DNA from 3 places in the Mesorhizobium sp. ESP7-2 genome. Region 1 is predicted to be linked to each of the others. Evidence: riboswitches for the same ligand, from Rfam matches in the RefSeq annotation. Region 1 holds a riboswitch; each other region holds the start of a gene.
What was found. A riboswitch is a leader RNA that binds a small molecule or an ion and turns the genes downstream of it on or off. The one in region 1 is predicted to bind cobalamin.
Positions count from the first base shown of each region.

Region 2: linked by a shared signal. The riboswitch ahead of bluB (5,6-dimethylbenzimidazole synthase) and the one ahead of LB543_RS00740 (DUF1636 family protein) in region 1 are both predicted to bind cobalamin.
Region 3: linked by a shared signal. The riboswitch ahead of LB543_RS28785 (CbtB domain-containing protein) and the one ahead of LB543_RS00740 (DUF1636 family protein) in region 1 are both predicted to bind cobalamin.

Region 1 is NZ_JAIUGQ010000001.1:129,474-136,901, reverse strand. It holds gene LB543_RS00755 (FecCD family ABC transporter permease) at 1-620, opposite strand, end outside; gene LB543_RS00750 (ABC transporter substrate-binding protein) at 620-1,567, opposite strand; gene LB543_RS00745 (ABC transporter ATP-binding protein) at 1,613-2,401, opposite strand; gene LB543_RS00740 (DUF1636 family protein) at 2,398-2,811, opposite strand; cobalamin riboswitch at 2,901-3,107, opposite strand; partial or broken gene LB543_RS00735 (GyrI-like domain-containing protein) at 3,228-3,377, shown strand; gene LB543_RS00730 (helix-turn-helix domain-containing GNAT family N-acetyltransferase) at 3,385-4,320, opposite strand; gene LB543_RS00725 (DSD1 family PLP-dependent enzyme) at 4,506-5,651, opposite strand; gene LB543_RS00720 (D-arabinono-1,4-lactone oxidase) at 5,654-6,949, opposite strand; gene LB543_RS00715 (MFS transporter) at 6,955-7,428, opposite strand, start outside.
Region 2 is NZ_JAIUGQ010000009.1:187,362-194,789, forward strand. It holds gene ribB (3,4-dihydroxy-2-butanone-4-phosphate synthase) at 1-774, shown strand, start outside; gene LB543_RS11990 (MFS transporter) at 794-2,014, opposite strand; gene LB543_RS11995 (TetR/AcrR family transcriptional regulator) at 2,134-2,742, shown strand; gene LB543_RS12000 (hypothetical protein) at 2,833-3,816, shown strand; partial or broken gene bluB (5,6-dimethylbenzimidazole synthase) at 3,984-4,562, opposite strand; cobalamin riboswitch at 4,662-4,841, opposite strand; gene LB543_RS12010 (histone deacetylase family protein) at 4,964-5,890, shown strand; gene LB543_RS12015 (exodeoxyribonuclease VII small subunit) at 5,894-6,145, shown strand; gene LB543_RS12020 (DUF2277 domain-containing protein) at 6,238-6,504, shown strand; gene LB543_RS12025 (pirin family protein) at 6,545-7,428, shown strand, end outside.
Region 3 is NZ_JAIUGQ010000044.1:24,411-31,838, reverse strand. It holds gene LB543_RS28805 (hypothetical protein) at 1-56, opposite strand, end outside; gene cobO (cob(I)yrinic acid a,c-diamide adenosyltransferase) at 82-696, opposite strand; gene cobU (bifunctional adenosylcobinamide kinase/adenosylcobinamide-phosphate guanylyltransferase) at 698-1,213, opposite strand; gene LB543_RS28790 (CbtA family protein) at 1,206-2,003, opposite strand; gene LB543_RS28785 (CbtB domain-containing protein) at 2,019-2,198, opposite strand; cobalamin riboswitch at 2,234-2,433, opposite strand; gene LB543_RS28780 (aromatic ring-hydroxylating oxygenase subunit alpha) at 2,577-3,746, shown strand; gene LB543_RS28775 (MFS transporter) at 3,750-4,949, opposite strand; gene LB543_RS28770 (heparan-alpha-glucosaminide N-acetyltransferase) at 5,184-6,182, shown strand; gene LB543_RS28765 (methyltransferase family protein) at 6,179-6,667, shown strand; gene LB543_RS28760 (MerR family transcriptional regulator) at 6,674-7,060, opposite strand; gene mgtE (magnesium transporter) at 7,198-7,428, opposite strand, start outside.

The DNA.
Region 1 (7,428 bases):
AGCCCGAGCCCGCCCATGGTCCAGAACAGCACCGAATGGGCCGCGCGCTGGTCGCCGGCAAAAACCAGATAGTTGGTCAAGGCCGTGAACATGAAAGAGACGGCAAGGCCGGCGAGGATCAGCCGTTCGGGACCTTGCCCCCTCACCCGCGCCACCAGCAAAAGCACGATGGAGGCGGCGAGTATGCCGCCGGTGAACGCAGCCACAGGCAAGGTCCAGATGCCGAAGCTGTCACCAAAGACGGTGATGACGGAAACCGCGCCGGCAGCGGCCCCCGACGACAGGCCGAACAGGAAAGGGTCGGCAAGGTCGTTGCGGGTCACCGTCTGCAAAAGCGCGCCGACGATACCCAGCCCGCCGCCGACACAGATCGCCAGGATCGTGCGCGGCAGCCGCAAGTCGACGACGATCTTGCCGACCGGGCCCGATATCCCGGGCTCATCCAGCCCGATGGCACGGCCAAGGGCGGCGACGACATCGGTTAGAGGTATCAGCGTCGAGCCGTAAGCGATCGACAGCAGCGCGAGAGCGACGAGCGCCACCGCGCCCGCCGTCATGGCCAGCGTGAAGGCCTTGTGCCCTGAAAGCGCGCCGGATTTGTGCTCTCGGGCAAGACCCATCAGAACGCTTCCGGATGCATCGCCCTGGCGATCTTGCCGATGGCTTCGATGTTCGCCGGTCCTGGCGTCAGTTCGGCATAGCGAAGCGCCACGAAGCGCTCGTTCCTGACCGCGTCCGTCTCCTTCATCGCCGGGTGCGCCTTCAGGAAATCGAGCAGTTTCCTGTAACCGCCGCCGTCCTGATAATCGAGCAGGATGAGGAATTGCGGATTGCGCGCCGCCACCGTTTCCCAATCCGTGTTGCCCCAGCTAGTATCCATGTCGGCCATGATGTTGTCGCCGCCGGCTGCCGATATCATGGCGCTGGGGATGGCGAACTTTCCCGCGGTAAACGGCTTGTCCTCGCCGGAATCGTACAGGAACACGCGTGTTCCCTTGGCGCTGCCGACCTTGGCGATGATATCGGCGAGTTGCGCCTTCCAGCCGGCGACAAGCTTTTCCGCTTCCGCCTCCTTGCCGAAGACCTTGCCCAGCTTTTCGACGTCGCCATAGAGCAGGTCCATGGAGGCGGCCGGGCGGCTCTTGTCGAGATGGACGCAGCTTTCGGTCAGCACCAGCGTCTTGATGCCGTGCGGTGCGAGCGTGTCGGGGGTCACCTCGCCGCCGGGCTTCATGCCGTAGTACCAGCCGGCGAAGAAGAAGTCGGGCTCGACGGCGATGAGATTCTCCAGCGTCGGATATTTCGGCGCCAGTTCGGGAATGGAGCCCTGCTCAGCCTTGAATTCGGGGGCGACCTTGTACCATCCGGTGATACCGGTCAGGCCGACGATAGATGGCTGCAGCTTCAGCGCGAAGGCCATCTCGGCCATGTTGAGATCATGGATGACGGCGCGCTTCGGCGGCGCGTCGAAGGTCAGCGGCTTGCCGCAGCTGTCGACGGTGACGGGGAAGGCAAAGGCCGTCGAGGCCAGCAGCGAGACGACGAGGGACAAGGCGAGGCGTTTCACGGACTTTGCTCCTTGGTTGAACGTGTCGGATAAGGATGGATTTGATCAGGACGGCGGTGCGGCGCGGTTCGGAAGGTCGAACACCGTCAGTTCGCGGTCCTCGGTGGGATGGCGCAGGCGAAACACGTCGACGCCGAAAATCTCGCGGATCAGCTGCTGCGTCAGCGCCTCGTGCGGCGGCGCCAGCGCCTGCAGCCGGGCCTCGTTCATCACCGCGACCCTGGTGGCGAAGGGTGCCACCAGCGTCAGATCGTGCAGCACCGCGATCACCGTCATGCCGAAGCCGGCCACCAGTTCGAGCAATTCCGCACGGGCGCGCGGGTCGAGGTGGTTGGTCGGCTCGTCGAGGAACAGGATTTTGGGCTCCTGCGCGATGGCACGTGCAAGCTGGGCGCGCTGGCGTTCGCCACCAGACAGCGAGCCGATGGTCCGGCCGAGCAGCGGCAACAGGCCGGTCCGGCGCAGCGCGTCCACGACAATGTCGCGTTCCTCGCCGCGGCGCCTCAGGCCGGCATGCGGGACGCGGCCAAGCTCGACATAATCGATCACCGCCAGCCGTGGGTCCGGCTGGTCGGCCTGGCCCACGACGGCGATATGCAGGGCCCGTTCGGCGGGCGAAATCCCATCCAGGCGCCGCCCGCCGAGCTTCACCTCTCCGAAGCTCGGCCTGAGCATGCCGGACAACATGCGCAGTAGCGTGGTCTTGCCGGCGCCGTTGGGACCAATGATGGCGAGGCGGTCACCTGATGTCACCGACAGGCTGACGGCATGGACCAGATGCCGGCCATTCGCCGTCGCGCCCAGGTCGCGCGCATCGAGAAGCGGCGTTGTCATCGATTGCCATTCGCCAGCTTGCCGGCTCCCGGGATGCGGGCCAGCGTCTTGCCGGCCAGGCGCGGCGGACGTTGTCCGGAATTGCACCAGCCGTCGGGAAGCGAAGCGTAAAGCCTGGCAAACCGCACGAGATCGGCAGCGTCGGCCTGCGCGTCGATCGACCCGAAGAGATAGGCTGCCTTGCCTGGCGCCTGGAAAGCCACCGCCAGGGGACGCGCGCAACCCGCCATGCAAGTCACGCCCTCGACCGTGAAACCATGCGCCACGTCGGGCTGGGCCGAGAGGCGGGAGCGCAACTCGGCGCACAAACCTTCGCCCGACCTGACGCCGGTCGGCACGTCGCGGCAAAGAGTGCACACGATGATCTGGTGCATGGAGCCGGGGTGAATACGATCGATTGCGCCGTCCAACTTCCCGTCACTTTCAAAACTGGCGACGGAAGGATGTTGGTCGACCGGCCGACAAGACCGATGTCCACGTTTCCTCCCGGCACACCCCGTCCGGTCAACTCGGTGATGGCAGGTCTCCTGGCTCACGGGTCTCTGCGCAATCCTGCCTTCCCAGCCTTGCCGGCCAGTGGCGTTCCGGATCTTGCTCACCGCTTACAGTTGCGGGGGCAGCCGCGGCCTCGACCCCATGAGGTCTCACCGCGTTCCCTTTTCACCCCTCGCCTTTCGGCTCGGGGACCATCACGAGTCGCAGCCTAGGCCGCGCGCGACGGCGAGGCAAGGCGATTGCTTCGTTTTGTTATAACAGAACAGACCTGAGTGCAAGCCTGTCGTCGACTTTGCGTCCGACCGCCTGACAGCCGTTGCCGTTTTTTCATCGGCGCACGATCGACACGATCTGGAACGGCTGGCTTCCCGCCTCCGGCCATGAAATCGCCTACGCGCCGGAATTCGAGCGCTATAGGCCCGAATTCGATGGCCGCACCGGTAATGGCGGGCTGGAGATCTGGGTGCCGGTCAAGGCATGACGCGCCGCTACAGCTCCAGATCCCAGTTCTGTCCGACCAGATCCTTGCCGAAGGAATGGTGAGGCTCTTCCTCGATCAGCTTGAAACCGGCCGCCTGGTAGATGTGCCGGGCCGCGGTCAGAATGTCGTTGGTCCATAGGGTCAGCGTCTTGTAGCCCCTGGCGCGGGCGAAGCCGATGCATTCCTCGACCAGGCGCTTGCCGATGCCGAGGCCGCGCGCCGAAGGTTCGACATAGAGCAGCCGCAGCTTGGCCACCTGATCCGACTTGCGCACGACGAAGACCGAGCCGACGACCTCACCTTCCCGCTCGGCGATCCAGCCGCGCTCCCATTTCGGATCGAAATTCTTGACGAACTCGCCGAGGATCTCAGCCACCAGCGCCTCGTAGGTTTCGTCCCAACCATAGTCCTGGGCGTAGAGCATGCCCTGGCGGCGCGTGACCCAGCCGATGTCGCCAACCTGCAGCGGCCGCAGGATGTAAGGCACCTTGGGTTCGGGTCTGTCGCCGAGCAGGTCCTGGACGATGCGCATGGCCTTGACCAGCCGATCCTGATCGACGGGCGCCAGGCGATCGAGTAGCGCGCGCACCTGGTCGTGCGAATCCTGGTTGAGCGGCGCGAAGGCTTGCCTGCCCGCCGGCGTCAGCGCGATCGAGGCGCGGCGCGCGTCCGCCTCGGTGGCTTCGCGCTCGACCAGACCGCGCTCCTCGAATTTTTTGAGCAAACGGCTGACATAGCCGGGGTCAAGGCCGAGATCGCGCACCAGGTCGCTGGCGACGAGCCCGTCGCGATGGGCAAGCTCATAGAGCACCCGCGCCTCGGTAAGCGAAAAGGTGCTTTTCAGCCAGCCTTCGTCGAGCACACCGATCTGGCGGGTGTAGAAGCGGTTGAAGGCGCGCATCGCGTCGATGCGTTCCTTGCCGGGATGGTCGTGGATCGTCATGGGGATTCCTCCTGTCCTGGACAGGATCAGTCATTTAGTTGACTGAGTCAATAAAATCGTTTGCAATGAGGCGCCTCACAACTTCGTCATTCTTGTGCGGAGCCGGGAGCGCAGTGACGCGCGCAGACCCTGGAATGACGACATCGCAGATGCAGGCGCCAATGGCGACGCCGAGACGACAGCCATCACCCCATCGGCAGCACCGGCCAGCGGTCGACGATCCTGCCACCGGAAAGCACCGCGATCGGCCCGAGCTGCTGCAGCACGGCTTCGCTCTGCGTCGGCCGCAGGAATGCGTAGTCGCCCGGCCTGACGACGGCCTCGGCGGGCAGGGACATGAATTGCTGGTTGGAGGACAGGCCAAGCAGACCGTTCGTCTCCATGCCTTCGGGAAACACCGGTTCGGCCATCCATTTGCCGCTATAGAGATAGCAGCCCTTGCGCGGAAACCGGCCGAGCGCCTGGAGCAGACGCGAGACCGCAGGCGGGCCGGGCAGCATCGGCTCGACCACTTTCAGAATTGGCGTCGCGATGAAGGCGGCCGGCTGGAAGCCACCGAGACCGGGCGTGTCGAAATCGCGGGGCAGCACGAAGGCCGAGCCCATCGACACTTCGTTGGCGGTGCCGTCATGATGAAGCAGCGCGGTCTTGCTGCCGCCGATATTCAAGATATGGCGCTGGTTCATGCCGAGGCGCGCCACGAAAGCGGCGGCCCGTTCCGAGGCTTGCGCCAACGCCTTGGCAGGTCCGCCGAACAGGCCGGGTATGTGCGGCGCATGCGCCTCATAGGCCATGACGCCTTCGCAGCGCAGCCCCTTGTGAGCCGGCAGTGCCGTCAGAGCCTGCGACAAAGCCTCCGGATCGGCGAAGCCGCCACGATGCAGTCCGACATCGATTTCGAAAGCGATGCGCAGCTCGACGCCGAGCTCGGCCGCGAGCGCGCCATACTCCGCCAGCCTCTCCTGTGTATCGATCAGCCAGCATACCCGCGACCAGGCCGCATCGCCTCTGGAAAGCACCGCCCTTGCCGCCCCGACCGGCATCGGTTTGCCGTAGAGGAGATCCGCATCCGGAAACGCGTTCAACACCGCCTCGCTGATCGGCGGATGGAAGGTCATGAAGCGTTGGGTTCCAAGCGCCTTGCCGATATGGGAGAGCAGCGGCAGGCAAGCGAGCGACTTGTCGACCAGCCGTACGGCAAGGCTGGCATCAAGCCTCTCTTTCACCAGGGCGATGTTGCCATCCAGCCGATCGCGGTCGAGCAGCAGGCAGGGTTGGAAGATGCCCGCCTGCTTCAGCGCATCCGAAAGCGTGGCGAAATACGCCGTCATCGTTAGATACCAAAAGGACTGGGTTCGATGCCGAACAGGTCGGCCATGTAGGGCGAGACGAAGCGGTTTTGCGGATCGATGTCGCGGCGCACCGCCATCGCATCGTTCCAGCGCGGATAGAGCTTTTTCAGATCGGCAGCTTTCAGGCTGTGCATCTTGCCCCAGTGCGGCCTGCCGCCATATCTGCGGAAGATCGGCTCGGCCGCACGCATGAACGGCAACGGATCGTTCGCCGCATCGTGGTGGATGGCGATCGAACAGGTGAGCCTTTTATGAAAGGGCGAGAGCCAGAATTCGTCCGATGCCACCGACCGCACTTCCATCGGGAAATAGACCTCCGGAAAATGCTTTTCCGTCAGTTCGATGATTTCGGCCAGCACCTTCGGCCCCTCCTCGAAGGGAAGGTGATATTCCATTTCGTTGAACCTGGTCTGCCGGTCGCTGGCGTAGACGTTGAGCCAGTCCTGCACATAGTCCTCGGCCGGCACCTTGGCGACGGCGCCGCGGATCAACCTGCGGCGCAGCGACGGCAGCCAGGCAAGCCCGGTGCGCAAGCGGCGCAACGTGCGCAAGGAGCCCTCGTCGTCGTCGGTCGGGCGCATCGTCGTGGCTTCGGTGCTGAAGTCGCTGGCGATGAACTGCGCGTAGCCGGAGAAGGGAATGTAATAGAATTCGGCCGACCGGTGCGCGGCCATCATCGTTTCGAAATCGCGCAGCATGTCGCCTATCGGCAGCACCCATTTGCGGCGCCGCAGCCGGTAGCTCGCGATGTTGTTCAGCGTCACTTCGCTGAGCACACCGAAGGCACCGAGGGCGACGCCGATGGCATGGATCGTCTCCTGGTCCCCTTCCCGCTTGAATTCGCGGACCTTGCCGAGCCCGTCGACGATCCGCACCGTTTCCAGCTGCGTGTGGTAGGCGCCGAGCGTCGGCCCCGAACCATGGGTAGCCGTGCCCAGCGCGCCGCCTATCGCCTGGCGGTCGATGTCGCCCATGTTGGGCAGGCCCTGGCCGATGCCCTGCAGGATGCGCATGAGCGAACCAAGCCGCGTCCCTGCCCGTACGCGCGCCTGATTTCTTTTCGCGTCATGCGAGACCAGCCCTTCCAGCTTCTCCAGCGACAGGATGGTGCCTTGCGACTTCACCAATGGCGTGAAGGAGTGACCGGCGCCGACGACGCGGACCGGGCCGGGTGCGGTGCGAATGAGGTCGCCGAGTTCGCCGGCATCGGCGGGGCGGGCAAGCAGCCGCGGCTCGGCCGTGACAAAGCCCGACCAGTTGCTCCAGTTGTTCGACATGGTGCTCACGCAACAACCCGGCGACGCCGTACGACGAGTACAAACAGGCCGAGCAACGCCACGCTGGCGACAGCGCTTGCGGCGGCGAATTCCGGCACCGGGCGAAAATCCTTGCCGTCGATGAGCAGCGACGCGGCGACCGGCCCGATCGCCAGGCCGAAAAGCTGGGCGGCCGGCACCAGCAGCACGGCGGTGCGCCTTTCGTCGGCGGTGATCGCCAGCCGGATCTGGTAGGGCACGATGAACAGCAGGATAAAACCCATGACCAGGGCGGCGACCCAGAATGTCGTGAGGCCAGGTCCGCTGGCAAGGACGAGCGAGGCGACAAGCGCGACGATACCGATCGCCGCGATGGCGAGGCGATAGTCGATGCGCGCCTCGAACACGGTCGCCGTCATCGCGCCCAGCACCTGCACGGCGAGGCTGGCCGAGACGATCAGCCCGACGGTGCGGCCGTCGATGCCGAATTGCGCGCCGAG
Region 2 (7,428 bases), on a different contig from region 1:
GTGCGCAATCTTGCCAACGGCAATGTCGGCGCCTCCGATTTCGTCCGCCCTGGCCACATCTTCCCACTGATCGCGCGCGAGGGCGGCGTCTTGATGCGCTCGGGCCATACCGAGGCGGCCGTCGACCTCTGCAAGCTCGCCGGCCTGCCGCCGATCGGTGTCATTTCCGAACTGGTCAATGATGACGGCACCGTCAAGCGCGGCCCACAAGTCGCGGCCTTCGCCGAGGAGCACGGTCTCAAGCAGGTTTCGGTCGCCGACCTAATCGCCTACCGGCAGCGCAAGGAAACGCTGGTCGAGCGCGTCGCCTGCTCCGACATCGAAACGCTGGGTGGTAGGGCGCAGGTCTTCACTTACACGCTGCCCTGGGACACGATGCATCACGTCGCCATCGTCTTCGGCGACATTCGCGACGGCGAGGAGGTGCCGGTGCGGCTGCATTCGGAGGATGTGGTGACCGACGTGTTCGGCACCAGCCACCGGCTCGATGCCATCATGAAGGCGATGGGCGAGCGCAAGCGCGGCGTCATCGTCTATCTGCGCGAGGGCTCGGTCGGCGTCGCTCACCAGGAGCGCAACCGGCCGGCGCCGGGCGATCGCGAGGACCATGAAGAGGCGCGCCGGCGCGAGAGCGAATGGCGTGAGATCGGCCTTGGTGCGCAGATCCTGAAGGATCTCGGCATTTCCTCGATCAACCTGATCGCCTCGCGCGAGCGCCACTATGTCGGTCTCGAGGGTTTTGGCATTCATATCGCCAAGACCGAGATTATCTAAGCTCGACAAATCCTGGCTGTCATTCGGCCGGGATTGCCGCCTCGCATCCTTCCAGCTCGCATTCGTGGGTAGCGAGGCTGCGCTGGCCGAGCAGCACCGTGACCAGTGCGATAACGCCTGACGCCACCGAAACCCAGAACCCGCTCTGGGCGCCGAACGCGTCTACCACCGCACCGGCGGCGAAAGAGCCCAGCGCCATACCGATGCCGATGCCGGTCATCACCCAGGTGATGCCTTCGGTCAGCATCGTTTCAGGGACATGCCGTTCGATCAGGCCGAAGGCGGTGATGAAGGTCGGCGAGATCGCCACGCCGCTGATGAAGACAGTCAGCGCGAGCGCAGGCACGGTGCCGGCGGTAAGCGGCAGCAGCGTGCCGAGCGTGACCAAAGCGACCGCGATGGCGAGCTGGCGCTGCAGCGGTGCTTTCAGGTTGAGCGCGCCGATGATGATGCCGAGCACGAAGGACCCCAGCGCATAGACGCCGATGACGAGACTTGCGGCGCCCGGCTGGCCGAATTCCTTGGTGATCGCCACCGTGCTCACCTCCGTCGTCGCGAAAGTCGCGCCGATGAAGATCATGGCGAAGGTGATGATTTGAACCGGCCCCCGGCGGATTGCCGAGCCCGTTGAGCCATGGTCCACCGGTCGCACTTGCGGTTCGGTCGAACGCTGCAGGATGAAGGCTGTCGAGCCAAGGGCGAGGAACAGCGTGCTGACGAGCACGCCCGCTTCCGGGAACAGCGCGGCGCTGAGGCCCACCGACAGCGATGCGCCGGCGATGTAGACCAGTTCATCCGCCGCCGACTCGAAGGCGAAGGCGGTGTTCATCTCGGGCCGGCCCCGGAAAATCTCGGTCCAGCGCGCCCGCACCATGGCCGGCATGCTTGGCATTGCCGCGGCCAGCAGTGCCGACACGAACAGCGTCCATACCGGCCAATCCCGGTTGGCCGATGCGATCAGGGCCGCGAATGCGAGCACGGAGATGATGGTGGTGGGTACGACAACCCGCGTCTGGCCGAGGCGGTCGACCAACCTCGATATTTGCGGCGCCAGGAAAGCATTGGCCAAGGCGAATGTCGCGGAAACCGCACCCGCCAGCCAGTATTCGCCACGCGTCTGCGACAACATCGCCACGATGCCGATCGGCGCCATGGCGATCGGCAGGCGCGCCATGAAGCCGGCGGCGGCAAAGCCCTTGGCTCCGGGGGCGCGAAAGATTTCCGAATAGGGGTTTTGCATGATCCTGTTCCTCGACAAGGAGCGACTCGACGATTACATACGGGACGTATGAGTGTTAAATAGACCATACGTCGCGTATGTCAATTGGCATACGGGGCGTATGTAGATAAGGCCAGGACATGCATCGACCACGCAAGGAGATGATCGCGGAGACACGCGCCAAGCTGATCGCCGCGGCGCGCCAAGCCTTTGGCACCATCGGGTACGCCGAAGCGTCGATGGACGATTTCACCGCGTCGGCCGGACTGACGCGCGGCGCCCTCTATCATCACTTCGGCGACAAGAAGGGACTGCTTGAGGCGGTTATCGCGCAAATCGATGCTGAAATGGCGGCGCGGGTGAACGAGGTCGCGTCGAGGGCGCCGACCCGCTGGCAGCATTTCGTCGACGAATGCACCACCTATATCGAGATGGCGCTCGAGCCGGAAATCCAGCGCATCATGTTCCGGGACGGTCCGGCGGTGCTGGGCGATCCGGCACAGTGGTCAAATGCCAATGCCTGCGTCGGTTCAATGACCGATCATCTGACCGCGCTGCAAGAGGAGGGGGTGGTCGTGCCGGGCCTCGATCCGGAGACCGCGGCGCGGCTGATCAATGGGGCGAGCAGTCAGGCCGCGCAGCGGATCGCCAATTCGAACGATCCCGAAGCGACGTCGAGGAAGGTGGTGGCAGCCTTCAAGCAATTGCTTGAAGGCCTGCTCGAGAAGCCGGAAGCGCGGCCAAACTGAGCCACCGTGGCGCCTCCCGCCGCCGCCTGCAATTGACAATAGCCGGTTTGAGCGCATCCTCCACAGCCATCTCTGAGGGGAGATTCGGGCATGTGGGATTTCGATATCGGCAGGTCGGTGTCCATCATGATGCGGACCTGGCCCTTCATTGTCTTTCGCATGATCGTCTATTTCGGCATCACGCTGGCCTACATCATGGCCACCGGCACGGGCGCCTCCGTCGGCTATGGCGTCGGCCATATCTCCACCGATCCTGATGGACCGTTGTCCTTCGCCATGTGGGGTGGCGTGGTCGGTTTCGGCCTCGTCTCGATCGCCGTCTATTGGATCCGCGAATATATCCTTTACGTCGTCAAGGCGGGTCACATCGCCGTCATGGTTCATCTGATCGACGGCCATGACGTTCCCGACAGCCAGAACCAGATCGCCTACGCAAGAGAGATTGTGACCGAGCGTTTTGCCGAGGCGAACATCCTTTTCGTCGTCGACCAACTGGTCAAGGGCGCCATCCGCGCCATCACCGGCCTGCTCGGCGGCATCGCAGCCTTCCTGCCCATTCCGGGCCTGAGCGGCCTGGTCTCGTTCATCAACACGGTGATCCGCCTGTCGCTCACCTATGTCGACGAGATCATTCTCGGCTACAACATCCGCATCAATTCGTCCTCGCCGTTCGAGACGGCGCGGCAAGGCGTCGTGCTCTACGCCCAGAACGGCAAGACAATGGTCAGGAACGCGGTCTGGCTGGCGGTCATCATGTGGGGCGTCTCCTTTGTCATCTTCCTGCTGATGCTGGCGCCGGCAGCCACTATTCTTTACGTCATGCCCGGTCAGCTCGCCGGTTGGGCCTTCGTTCTGGCCATCGTCTTTGCCTGGGCTTTCAAGGCGGCCTTCATCGAGCCGTTCGCCATTGCCTGCCTGATGCAGGTCTATTTCAAGACCATCGAGGGCCAGGTCCCCGATGCCGCCTGGGACGCCCGGCTCGCCGAAGCCTCGTCAAAGTTCCGGGAACTCAAGGACAAGGCGCTCTCCACCTTCGACGGTTCGCGCTGGGGTACGGCCGGCGCGACGCGCTGATCGGCGGGGTTTGCCGGCGCAGCGGCTACGGTGTTGAGGCGGGCCACCGTGGATTTGAGCGACGCCTCACCCTGGCCGCAAAACGTCTCGCTCATGATCAGGTCGGGCAGCGGCAGCCGTCGGCCCCAGCCATGCGTTTCGAGGTCGGGTTTGGGCGCGAACTCGGAAACACGGCCAACGCAGAGATAGGCGATCGGCGTCACGTGCTCGGGGATAGATAGAAGGCTTTTCAGCGCTTGCGTCTCGATGATGCTGACCCAGCCGACGCCAACGCCCTCGGCGCGTGCCGCCAGCCAGAAATTCTGCACCGCGCAGACCGTGCTGTAGAGATCCATTTCCGGATTGTGCCAGCGTCCCAGCGGCGAGCCTTTCGAACGCTCGCGGTCGCAGGTGATGCAGATGTTGAGCGCGCTTTCGCAAATGCCTTCGAGCTTGAGCTTGCGGTAGAGCGCCCGCCGGTCTGCCTCGATTGCCGGCAGTTCCTGTTCGCGGGCGGCCAAGAACAGGTCGCGCACCTCCCCCCGTCGCGCGGCATCGCGAATGACGATGAAATTCCAGGGCTGCATGAAGCCGACCGACGGCGCGTGATGGGCGGCAAGCAGCAGCCGCGCCAGCACCTCGTCGTCGATCGTCTCCGATGTAAAATGGCTACGCACGTCGCGCCGCGTGAACATGGCGCGGTAAACCGCGTCGCGCGCAATCTGGTCGAATCCATCGCCCATTGCAGCGGTCATATCTTCCGGCATCGCTTGTCCCCTTGCGATTGCAGCAGTTCAAATTTTCAGAGCGTACTTTGTGCGTCCAAGAGAACGCACGTCGCTCTGACGTCATCCGCCTGACCATGCGGATGACGATGCCTGCCAGGCCGGTCTTCTGGCTCGGGATCAACCCACGTCCGGTGCCTTCCCGTCATCGACAGTGGCACTTACCGGCGCAGTCCCCCTCACAGCGTTGGGCACGCCACGGTATCAAACCGTGTTCCCGATTCTCCCGCTTTCGCGGGCACCAGGCAGTAGCGGCAGTCTTACGCCGAATGGCCGGCGACGCCAATGCCCGCAGCGACATGAATGGACGCAGGTTCGATTTTCCCCAGCGATCAGGCCGCAACGCATGGCCATCGCCGCGCCGGGGCACTAGATAGGGGGACATGGCCACTCGTCTCTACACGCACCCGATCTTTCTCGAACACATCACCCCGCCCGGTCACCCCGAGCGGCCCGACCGCCTGCGCGCCATCGAACGCGTGCTCGACGACGAAGCTTTCGCCGCGCTCGACCGCGTCGAGGCACCGCAAGGCGACGAGGCGACCATCCTTTACGCGCATCCCGCCGATTTCGTCGCGCGTGTCCGCGCCGCCATCCCCGACGAAGGCATTGCCCGCATCGATGCCGACACCACCGCCAGCCCGAAGAGCTGGCAGGCCGCGACCACGGCGATCGGCGCCGCCAACGCCGCCGTCGACGACGTCTTTGCGGGCCGCGCCGACAATGTCTTCGTCGCCGCCCGGCCGCCTGGGCACCATGCGGAAAAGACCACGGCCATGGGCTTCTGCTTCTTCAATACGGCGGCAATCGCTGCGCGCTATGCACAGAAGAAGCATGGCGCCGAGCGTGTCGCCGTCGTCGACTGGGACGTGCATCACGGCAACGGCACGCAGGATATTTTCTGGGACGATCCCTCGGTGCTCTATTGCTCGACACACCAGATGCCGCTCTATCCCGGCACCGGCGCGAAGAACGAGACCGGCGCTGGCAATATCGTCAACGCGCCGCTGGCGCCGCGGACCGGCAGCGAGGTGTTTCGCGATGCCTTCCTGTCGCGCGTGCTGCCGGCACTCGACAATTTCGCGCCCGACCTGATCATCATTTCGGCCGGCTTCGACGCGCACCATCGCGACCCGCTGGCGGAAATCAATCTGACCGAGGACGATTTCGACTGGGCGACCGGCCAGCTGATGCAGCGCGCCGCACGCCATGGCGGCAACCGGCTCGTCAGCCTGCTCGAGGGCGGCTACGATCTGCAGGGATTGGCATTTTCGGTCGCCGCCCATGTCGGGCGACTGATGAAAGGATGAATGATGACTGGTGAGATCAACGAAGACGTCAAGGCGATGAGCTTCGAACAGGCACTCGACGCTCTGGAGAAGATCGTCGATGATCTGGAGCGTGGCGACGTGCCGCTCGACCAGTCGATCCGGATCTACGAGCGCGGCGAGGCGCTGAAGATGCATTGCGACCGGTTGCTGAAGGCCGCTGAGGACAAGGTCGAGAAGATCAGGCTGTCGCGCGACGGCAAGCCGGTTGGAACCGAGCCGCTCGACGCGGACTAGGGAGCCGAGCAGCTTTACCGATTTTTGGACACGATCATGATCGAGGATACAGTTCGTCCCGATTGAAACGGACAAGAGGAGATACGGAAGCGATGTGCAGAAACATCAAGACCCTGTTCAATTTTGATCCGCCGGCAACCAATGACGAAGTCCGCGACGCGGCACTCCAGTTTGTCCGCAAGCTGAGCGGTACGACGCGGCCTTCCGCCAAGAACCAGCATGCATTTGATCACGCGGTCGACGCCATCGCGGCATCGGCACGCGAGCTTCTCGATTCGCTCGAAACCCACCAGCATCCGCGCAATCGCGAAGAGGTGGCGGCTAAACTAAGAGCAAAGGCGGCGATCCGGTTCGCCTGATATGCCCAAAGCGCCCACTGACCGCTGACCAGGAGAGTTCATGAGCTTCTTCCCGGGGAAAGACCCTGAGGCCGGCGATGCCTTCGCCAGCGACCAGATCGAGCTGATGGTCATCCCGAACGCCAAGGATATTGGCGGCTTCGAGGTGCGCCGCGCCTTGCCGACCGCCAAGCGGCGCCTGGTCGGGCCGTTCATCTTCTTCGATCGAATGGGTCCCGCCATCATGCGCGCCGGCCAGGCGCTCGACGTTCGTCCGCACCCGCATATCGGCCTGTCGACCGTAACCTATCTGTTCGACGGCAAGATCAGGCACCGCGATTCGCTCGGCACCGAAATGGTGATCGAGCCCGGCGACGTGAACCTGATGACCGCAGGCCGCGGCATCGTCCACTCCGAGCGCACGCCGCAGGAATTGCGCGGCGCGCCAATGTCGATCTCCGGCCTGCAGACGTGGCTGGCGCTGCCCGACGGCAAGGAAGAGGTGGCGCCGGTGTTCGAGAACACAGCTGCGCTGCGACTTCCAGAGATCGATGCCGAGGGCGTCAGCGGCCGTGTCGTCATCGGTGATTTCCAAGGATTGCGGTCCCCGGTGCGGGCGGATTCCGAAACGCTCTACGCTGATTTGCGGCTTGCGCCCGGTGCCAGCGTCAAGATCCCGGCCGATGCGGAAGAGCGCGCCATCTACACGCTGGAGGGCGAGGTCTCGATTTCAGGCGACGTCTTTCCGGCGGAACGGCTGCTGGTGTTCCGTCCCGGCGACGAGATCGTCATATCGTCGCCGACGGGTGCGCATTTCATGCTGTTCGGCGGTGCCTCGCTCGGTTCGAAGCGCTACATCTGGTGGAATTTCGTCTCTTCGTCCAAGGAGCGCATCGAGCAGGCCAAGCAGGAATGGAAGACCGGCCGCTTCGATATCGTCCCCGG
Region 3 (7,428 bases), on a different contig from region 1:
GGCGTTCCGAACTGACCATCGCTGAGAAGAAGATAGACGATTACTGCTTGCTCCAATGAACAGCCTCCGGTTGGTGAACAATCAGAACTCGATCCCCTGCTGAGCTTTCACGCCCGCCGAGAAATGATGCTTGGTCACGCCCATCTCGGTGACCAGATCGGCGGCCCCGATCAGCGCTGGCTTGGCGTTGCGGCCGGTAACGACGACATGCAGGCCCTCGCGCCGGCCCTTCAGCGCCGCTACCACCTTGTCGAGATCGAGATAATCGTAGCGCAGCGCGATGTTGAGTTCGTCGAGCACGACAAGGCTGATCGAGGGATCGTCGATCAATTCCCGCGCTTTGGCCCAGGCAGCCTCGGCGGCCGCGATGTCGCGCTTCAAATCCTGCGTCTCCCAGGTGAAACCCTCGCCCATGGCGTGCCAGACGACCCGGTCGCCAAAGGCGGCGAAAGCGTCCTTCTCGCCGGTGTGCCATCTGCCCTTGATGAACTGGACGACGCCGACGCGCTTGCCGTAGCCGAGCATTCTAAGCGCCAGCCCGAAGGCGGCCGTGGTCTTGCCCTTGCCGGGACCGGTGTTGACGATCAGCAACCCCTTCTCGATCGTCTTGCCAGCAACCTCGGCGTCCTGCACCGCCTTGCGCTTGGCCATTTTGGCGCGATGGCGTTCTTCATCCTTGTCGTCGATGTCAGTCATTTCACTTCACCTTGAGCGGTAGCCCCGCCACCATCAGGAGCACCGTGTCGGCGACTGCGGCGACCCGCTGATTGAGCCGGCCGGCGTCGTCGCGAAAACGCCGCGCCAGCGCATTGTCGGGCACGATGCCTTGCCCGACCTCGTTCGATACCACGAACCACGGCCCGCGCGGCCGCGACAGCACGTCCGCCAGCCGTCGGCACGCCGCGTCAACGTCGTGATCGGCCAACATGTGATTGGTCAGCCACAGCGTCAGGCAGTCGACAAGCACCGGCTGATCATCCGGCAAGGCTTCCAGCGCTTCGGCAAGGTCGAGTGGCGCATCGATGGTCGACCACCCTTCGCCGCGCCGCGAGCGGTGCAACGCGATGCGCTCGCGCATCTCGTCGTCATAGGCTTGCGCCGTGGCGATATAGGCCCATGGCGAGGGCAATGCCGCCACCAGGGTTTCGGCGTGGGGGCTCTTGCCGGAGCGCGCGCCACCGATGATGAAAGTCAGCTTGCAGCGATCAGGCAAAGCTGTCGCGCAGGCTGGTCGCCGTGCCGGTGAAGCGCCTGCGCACCACGCCGACGACGGCGCCGAGCACCAGCCAGAACACCAGATTGGTCACCGTCACCGCCACCACGAACTGATGGTGCAGGCCTTCCGGGATCGGTGTTTCGAAACTGGCGGGCTGCGGCGCGCCGACGACATGCGGGGCGACGATCAGCAAGACGGCGAGGATGGTCAACGGCAGCGATCTGCGAAACACGATCAGGCCAAGGCCGATGGCGGTCGCCGCCGCCGTTGCCGTCCACCAGATCTGACGCGGAAGAAGATCGGCCGCCGGCATTGCCGGCAATTCCGGCTGCAGGCCGAGGCCAGGCGCCAGCGTGAACACGGCAAAGCCGGCCAGCCCCCAGAACACGCCCTGGCGCCAATTGCCGATGCCGCCGGCAAACTCGGAAACCGCGACCAGGACCAGCGCGAAACCGATGCCGGTGACGATATTGGCAACCACGCTGAAGGCGAAACGCTCGAAACCGTCGGCCGGCGCCCAGGCTTCGTCTTCCTCCGCCGGCGTCTTGGCTTCGACGGCTGCTGGCGCGGCAGAACTCATCGCATTCCCAGCGGGCGCGACCGTGCTTACGGCGCTGGTATCGGGTGCCGCGCCATGGTCGTGGTGATGGCCGCCGCCGGCCTTTTCGTAGACCTCCGCCTTGAGGATCAGCGGCACTGTCGCATAGGCCTGCATGCAGGCGAGAACGACACCGGCCACGAGCCCCGCGATCGCCGCGACGAACACGACGTTGCGAAACAGATTCATGAAGTCAGATCCTCGTCAGTGGCAGGGAAACGCCATCGAGTGGCGATAGTCGTGGGCGGCATTGTGGACCGCATCGATATGCGAGAAACCGACAAAGCCGACGACGAAGATGCCGAGCAGCGCCGCGAGCGCGAGCTGCATCAAGCGCGACTGCGAGGAGACGGAGGCGCCGAGGGAGACGGAAGCGGTAGTCATGTCTTGTCCTTTCGCCCTCCACCCGAGGGCATCGAAGTCAGTTTCCTGTCGCCGGCAGGTCTCCTGGCTCGCGGATAAGCGCCCTTCCCCACCTTCCCGAAGGAAAACCTTCAGTGGCATATGGAGAGGACTACCGCACACAGTTGCGGGGGCAGCCACGGCATTAGACAGGAATTCCTGTCCGCACCGCATTCCCTCTTGGCTCCAAAAAGGAACCGACGACGCTGGTGATTATAGGGAAATTCGCCGCGCGCGGCAAACCAAATTCCGACAGCCGCCAGCGCAGGAGCGTCGTATCGGCAAAGCCGCTCCCATCCCGTCCTGATTGACAAACTCCATGGCCGGGTGTCGGCTGGCAACCCTCACAGGAAGCCAGCCATGCAGCCCGATGCCAGCGAGCGCGAGCCCTATAACGGCCTGACCCGAACCGAGCCGTCGCTGCCCTCATCGGCCTATTGGCATCAGGAGAACTATCAGCGTGATCTCGACGCCATCTGGTACAGAAATTGGCTGCTCGTCTGCCGCGAGGCCGACCTTGCCCAGCCTTTGGCATTCCGCACCTTCCGCGTCGGTACGCAGGAAATTCTTGTGTTGCGCGACGAGACTGGCGCGTTGCGTGCCTTCCACAACACGTGCCGGCATCGCGGCTCGCAGCTTTGCCAGGAAAGCGAAGGACGGCTGAAGGCGCGGCTGATCACCTGCCCGTATCATGCCTGGTCCTATTCGCTGCACGGCGACCTTGTGCGCGTGCCATCGAAGTCGCTGCCTGATGGCTTCGACAAGGCCGATTATCCGCTTTATAGCGTCGCACTCTCGGTGTGGCGGGGCTTCGTCTTCGCCAATCTTGCTGAAGATGCCGCCGGCTCGGCGCAGTCATCCTTCGACCCGGCCTCCGGCGACCTCGGCAACTGGCCGCTGGACACGCTGGTGTCGGGCCATGTGCTGCGCAAGGTGATGAACTGCAACTGGAAGATTTTTTGGGAAAACTTCAACGAATGCCTGCACTGCCCGGGCGTTCACAAGGACCTGTCGCGGCTTGTGCCGATCTATGGCCGCGGTCTGATGAGCCGGCACGACGATCCCGAATGGGCGCGCCATGCCGCCAATGATGCGCCGGAGTTTTCGGGCGGCCTGCGCGCCGGGGCTGAAACATGGTCGCGTGACGGGCGGACGCACGGGCCGGTCTTCCCGGGCTTGACGCAGGCGGAACGAACCGCTGGCCAGACCTACGTCACCAGCCTGCCCTCGATGTTCATCGTCGGCCATGTCGACTATGTCAGGACCGTGCGGCTGGTGCCGCTCGGCCCGGAGCAGACCGAATTGACCGCCGAATGGCTGTTCGCGCCCGAGGCGCTCGCCGAGACCGACATCGACAACATCGTCGCCTTCGGCACACAGGTGCTGGAGGAGGATGCCGCCATCTGCGAGGTCAACCAGAAGGGCCTGCGCTCGATGCGCCATCAAGCCGGCGTGCTGATGCCCGAGGAGTACGACTTGCATCGTTTCCACAATTGGGTGCGCGAGCGCCATACGGCGCTTTCGCTCTGATTTTCAGAGGGATTTCGGCAGATAGCGCCAGGTCATGAAGCCGCAAAACGCTGCCAGCAGGCCGAGCGTGACGAACACCGATCCCAGTCCGAAGAAGGCCAGCACCACCGAATAGACCAGCGGCGGCGTCAGTTCGGAAAAGTCGAGATAGGTGCGGTAGACCGCCGCCATCTGCGCGCGCTCATAGGAGCGCACCGAGCGCATGAAGGCGGTCGAACCCAGCGCATCGAGTGCGATGGTGAAGAAGGCGCCACACAGCAGGAAGGCGCCGGTGAGCAGCGGTACGGTTTCGCCCACGGCACCGGCGGCCAGCAGCGACGCCGACATGGCGAAATAGGCAAATGTCATGGTCCGGCGGCCGCCAAAGCGCTTTCCCGCCTTGCCCCAGAAGATCGCCATGAACAGCAGCGCATTGCCGGCCGAGACCAGCAGGCCGCCCGCCAGTTCACCCTCGCCGGTGATCACCATGAACAGCGGTCCATAGACGAAGAACGTCGTCCAGAAGCAGGATCGGCCGAAGGCGATCAGCCAGGCGAGCCTGAGCCTCGGCTGCGCCACGAAGCGGCCGATATTGGCGAGCGGATTGGCCGGCCGCGTCTTGCCGGGGCGGATCGACGGGTTGTCGCCCAGCCGGTACGTCCAGAACAGCGCCAGCAAGGCCATGGCGAAAACCGCCACCGCGCCATGCGCGGCGTAGATGCCGAAATGCGCATAGAGGAAGATGCCAAGCGTCGGCCCGCCCGTCCAGGCGACCATCGACCACGCCATGCGCAGCGATTCGGCTTGCATGAAGTCGGTCTTGCGGATGTGGTCCATGATGTAGAGGTTGAGCGTGATCGAAAGCGCACTGGCACCCATCACCCGGCACAGCATCCCGGCCACTTGCCCGGCGAGCGTATGAGTGACGAAGAACAGCGAGCCGATGGCGAGCAGGCAGGCGCCCGCCGTGTAGACCCAGCGCCGCGCGAAGCGGCGGATCAGCATCGGCATGAACAAGGTCACCGACAGGCCGAGCATGGACACGACGGTATAGAGGATCGAGACGATCTGCTCGTTATGGAGGATCTCGTAGGCCTGGATCGGTATGACGCTCGAAACCATGGCGCGGGCGAAGGATTCCACCGCGTAGAGCGAGGCGAAGGTGCGCGCATCCGCGGCCTTGAGGGCCGGAAGCCAGATCGGATGGCGCACATGCGTGGACATTGCTTCCCCAAAGCAGAATCGCGGCGTCAAATCTGCCGTGGACATTTCAGGCCCATTAAGAGGAAACCGACGCACATCCGGCAAAAGCGAAGCCGGTCAAAGGCTTTCCGGCGCTGGCCCAACCCGGCGGCTGACGCGCACCCGCCGCGCGACCCAGGCCAAGGCGACCGGCCTTCTTCTATCCGGTGCAACCGTGATAGTCGTCTTGTAGGGGCTGAATCAGATCGCGAGACCATGAGCATCCACACGCCGACCGCACCCGCTCCGGAGCCATCGAAGCGCATCGTCCACATCGATATCTTGCGCGGCGTCGCGCTAATCGCGATGGCGAGCTACCATTTCACCTGGGATCTGGAATTCTTCGGCTACACCGATCCCGGTCTCACCGCCTTCGGCTGGTGGAAGATCTACGCCCGCTGCATCGCCTCGACCTTCCTGTTCCTGGTCGGTGTCAGCCTGTATCTCGCGCATGGCCGACAGATCCGCTGGAACGGTTTCTGGAAGCGGTTCGCCATGGTTGCAGGTGCCGCGGTCGCCATCTCGATCGTTACCCGCATCGCCACGCCCGATGGATTCATCTTCTTCGGCATCCTGCACGAGATCGCACTCGCCAGCCTGCTTGGCCTCGCCTTCCTGCGCCTGCCGGCCCTGCTGACGCTTGTCGTCGCCGCGCTCGTCATCGCCGCGCCAGTCTACCTGCGCTTCGAGGCCTTCGATCACCCCTGGCTGTGGTGGATCGGCCTTTCCGCCATCAATCCGCGTTCCAACGACTACGTGCCGCTGTTCCCCTGGTTCGGCGCGGTGCTTCTCGGCCTTGGGGCGGCGAAACTGGCGTCCGCTTCCGGCATACGGGCACGCCTGGCGAGCCTCGTGCCCGGCCGTTGGGCCAATCCGCTGGTCTTCATCGGCCGCCACAGCCTGGCCTTCTACCTGATCCACCAGCCGCTGCTGATCAGTTGCGTCTGGCTGTTCTCGCAAGTGATGCCGGCGCAGGTCGAGCCTCCGCAAGTCAATTTCCTGAAAACCTGCCAGCGCTCGTGCGAGCAGATGCGCAACGCAACCTTCTGTTCGAGCTATTGCGGCTGCATGCTCGAGACGCTTCAAGGTGAAGGCTCTCTTGATCGGCTCTTCAACAACGACCAGACTGCCGACTTCAGGGCGCATCTGTCCGATCTTGCCGCAACGTGCACCGCCAAGACCGACGACAAGATGACGGAGGGAGGGACACAATGATCGAGCCGAAGCCTGGGACCGAACCGAAGCCTGGGGTGATACCGTGGCCGCCGGTGATCTACGCTGCCGCGATCGCGATCAGCATCATCCTCGGCATGCTCTATCCCTTGCCCTGGATCGGCGACCTCCTGGGCGACATTCTGTTCGCCGCCGGCTGGGTGGCGTTATTCACCGTCGCCGTACTCTGGTTCACCGCGATCCGCACCATGATACGGGCCAGGACAACGCTCAATCCCAACGCCGTACCCGATCATCTCGTCACGACCGGTCCCTTCGGCGTCACCCGCAACCCGATGTACCTGGCCAATACGCTGCTGTTGATCGGCGTTGCCTTCGTCTCGGGCATCGCCTGGTTTTTCCTGCTTGCCTTCGTCGCCGCCTTCGTCACCCAGAAGCTCGCGATCGAGCGCGAGGAAAAGATGTTGGCGGCGAAATTCGGCAAGAAATACCGCGACTATGCGAAAAGAGTGCGACGCTGGATCTGAGCGGGTTTAGGTGTTGACGCCGAGCTCGACCAGCCGCTCGACGCAAGACTCCTCGGCCTGGTCGAGTTCGGCCAGCGTCTCCTCGAGATCGCGGCGCTTTTGCCTGAGATCCTCGCGCTTTTCCTCGATGCGCTTGATCATCAGCTTGAGCTGCCCGACCTCGCCCGGCGGCTCCTTGTACATCTGGATGATCTCGCGGATCTCGTTGATCGAGAAGCCGAGCCGTTTTCCGCGCATGATCTGCCGGATGAGGTGACGGTCGGAAGGGCGAAACAGCCGCGTGCGGCCGCGCCGCACCGGCTGCACCAGTCCCTCGTCTTCGTAGAAACGCAGCGTCCGCGTCGACACGTCGAATTCGCGGGTCAGCTCGGTGATCGAATAATATTCCCGCATTGTCACTCCATGCGGGAATTCCGGGCATTCGCCATGCGGCGCCCTTCCCTCCCGAACCAAACCGTTGCCACACCGGAATCGACGCGGCACCCCGTGCGAGCCTCGCACGGCATTTACGTAAAAGTCAATTGAGACGCCTAACGGACGCTGAACCACCAGGTCGCGAGGCCAAGGAAAGCAAAGAATCCAACGACATCGGTAACGGTGGTGACGAAGACCGCCGAAGCGACCGCGGGGTCGACCTTGAACCGGTCGAGCAGCAACGGGATCAGGATGCCGGCAAGGGCCGCCACGAACATGTTGATGATCATCGCCGCGGCGATGATGCCGCCCAGATTGGGGTCGTGGAACCAGACGGCCGCGACGAT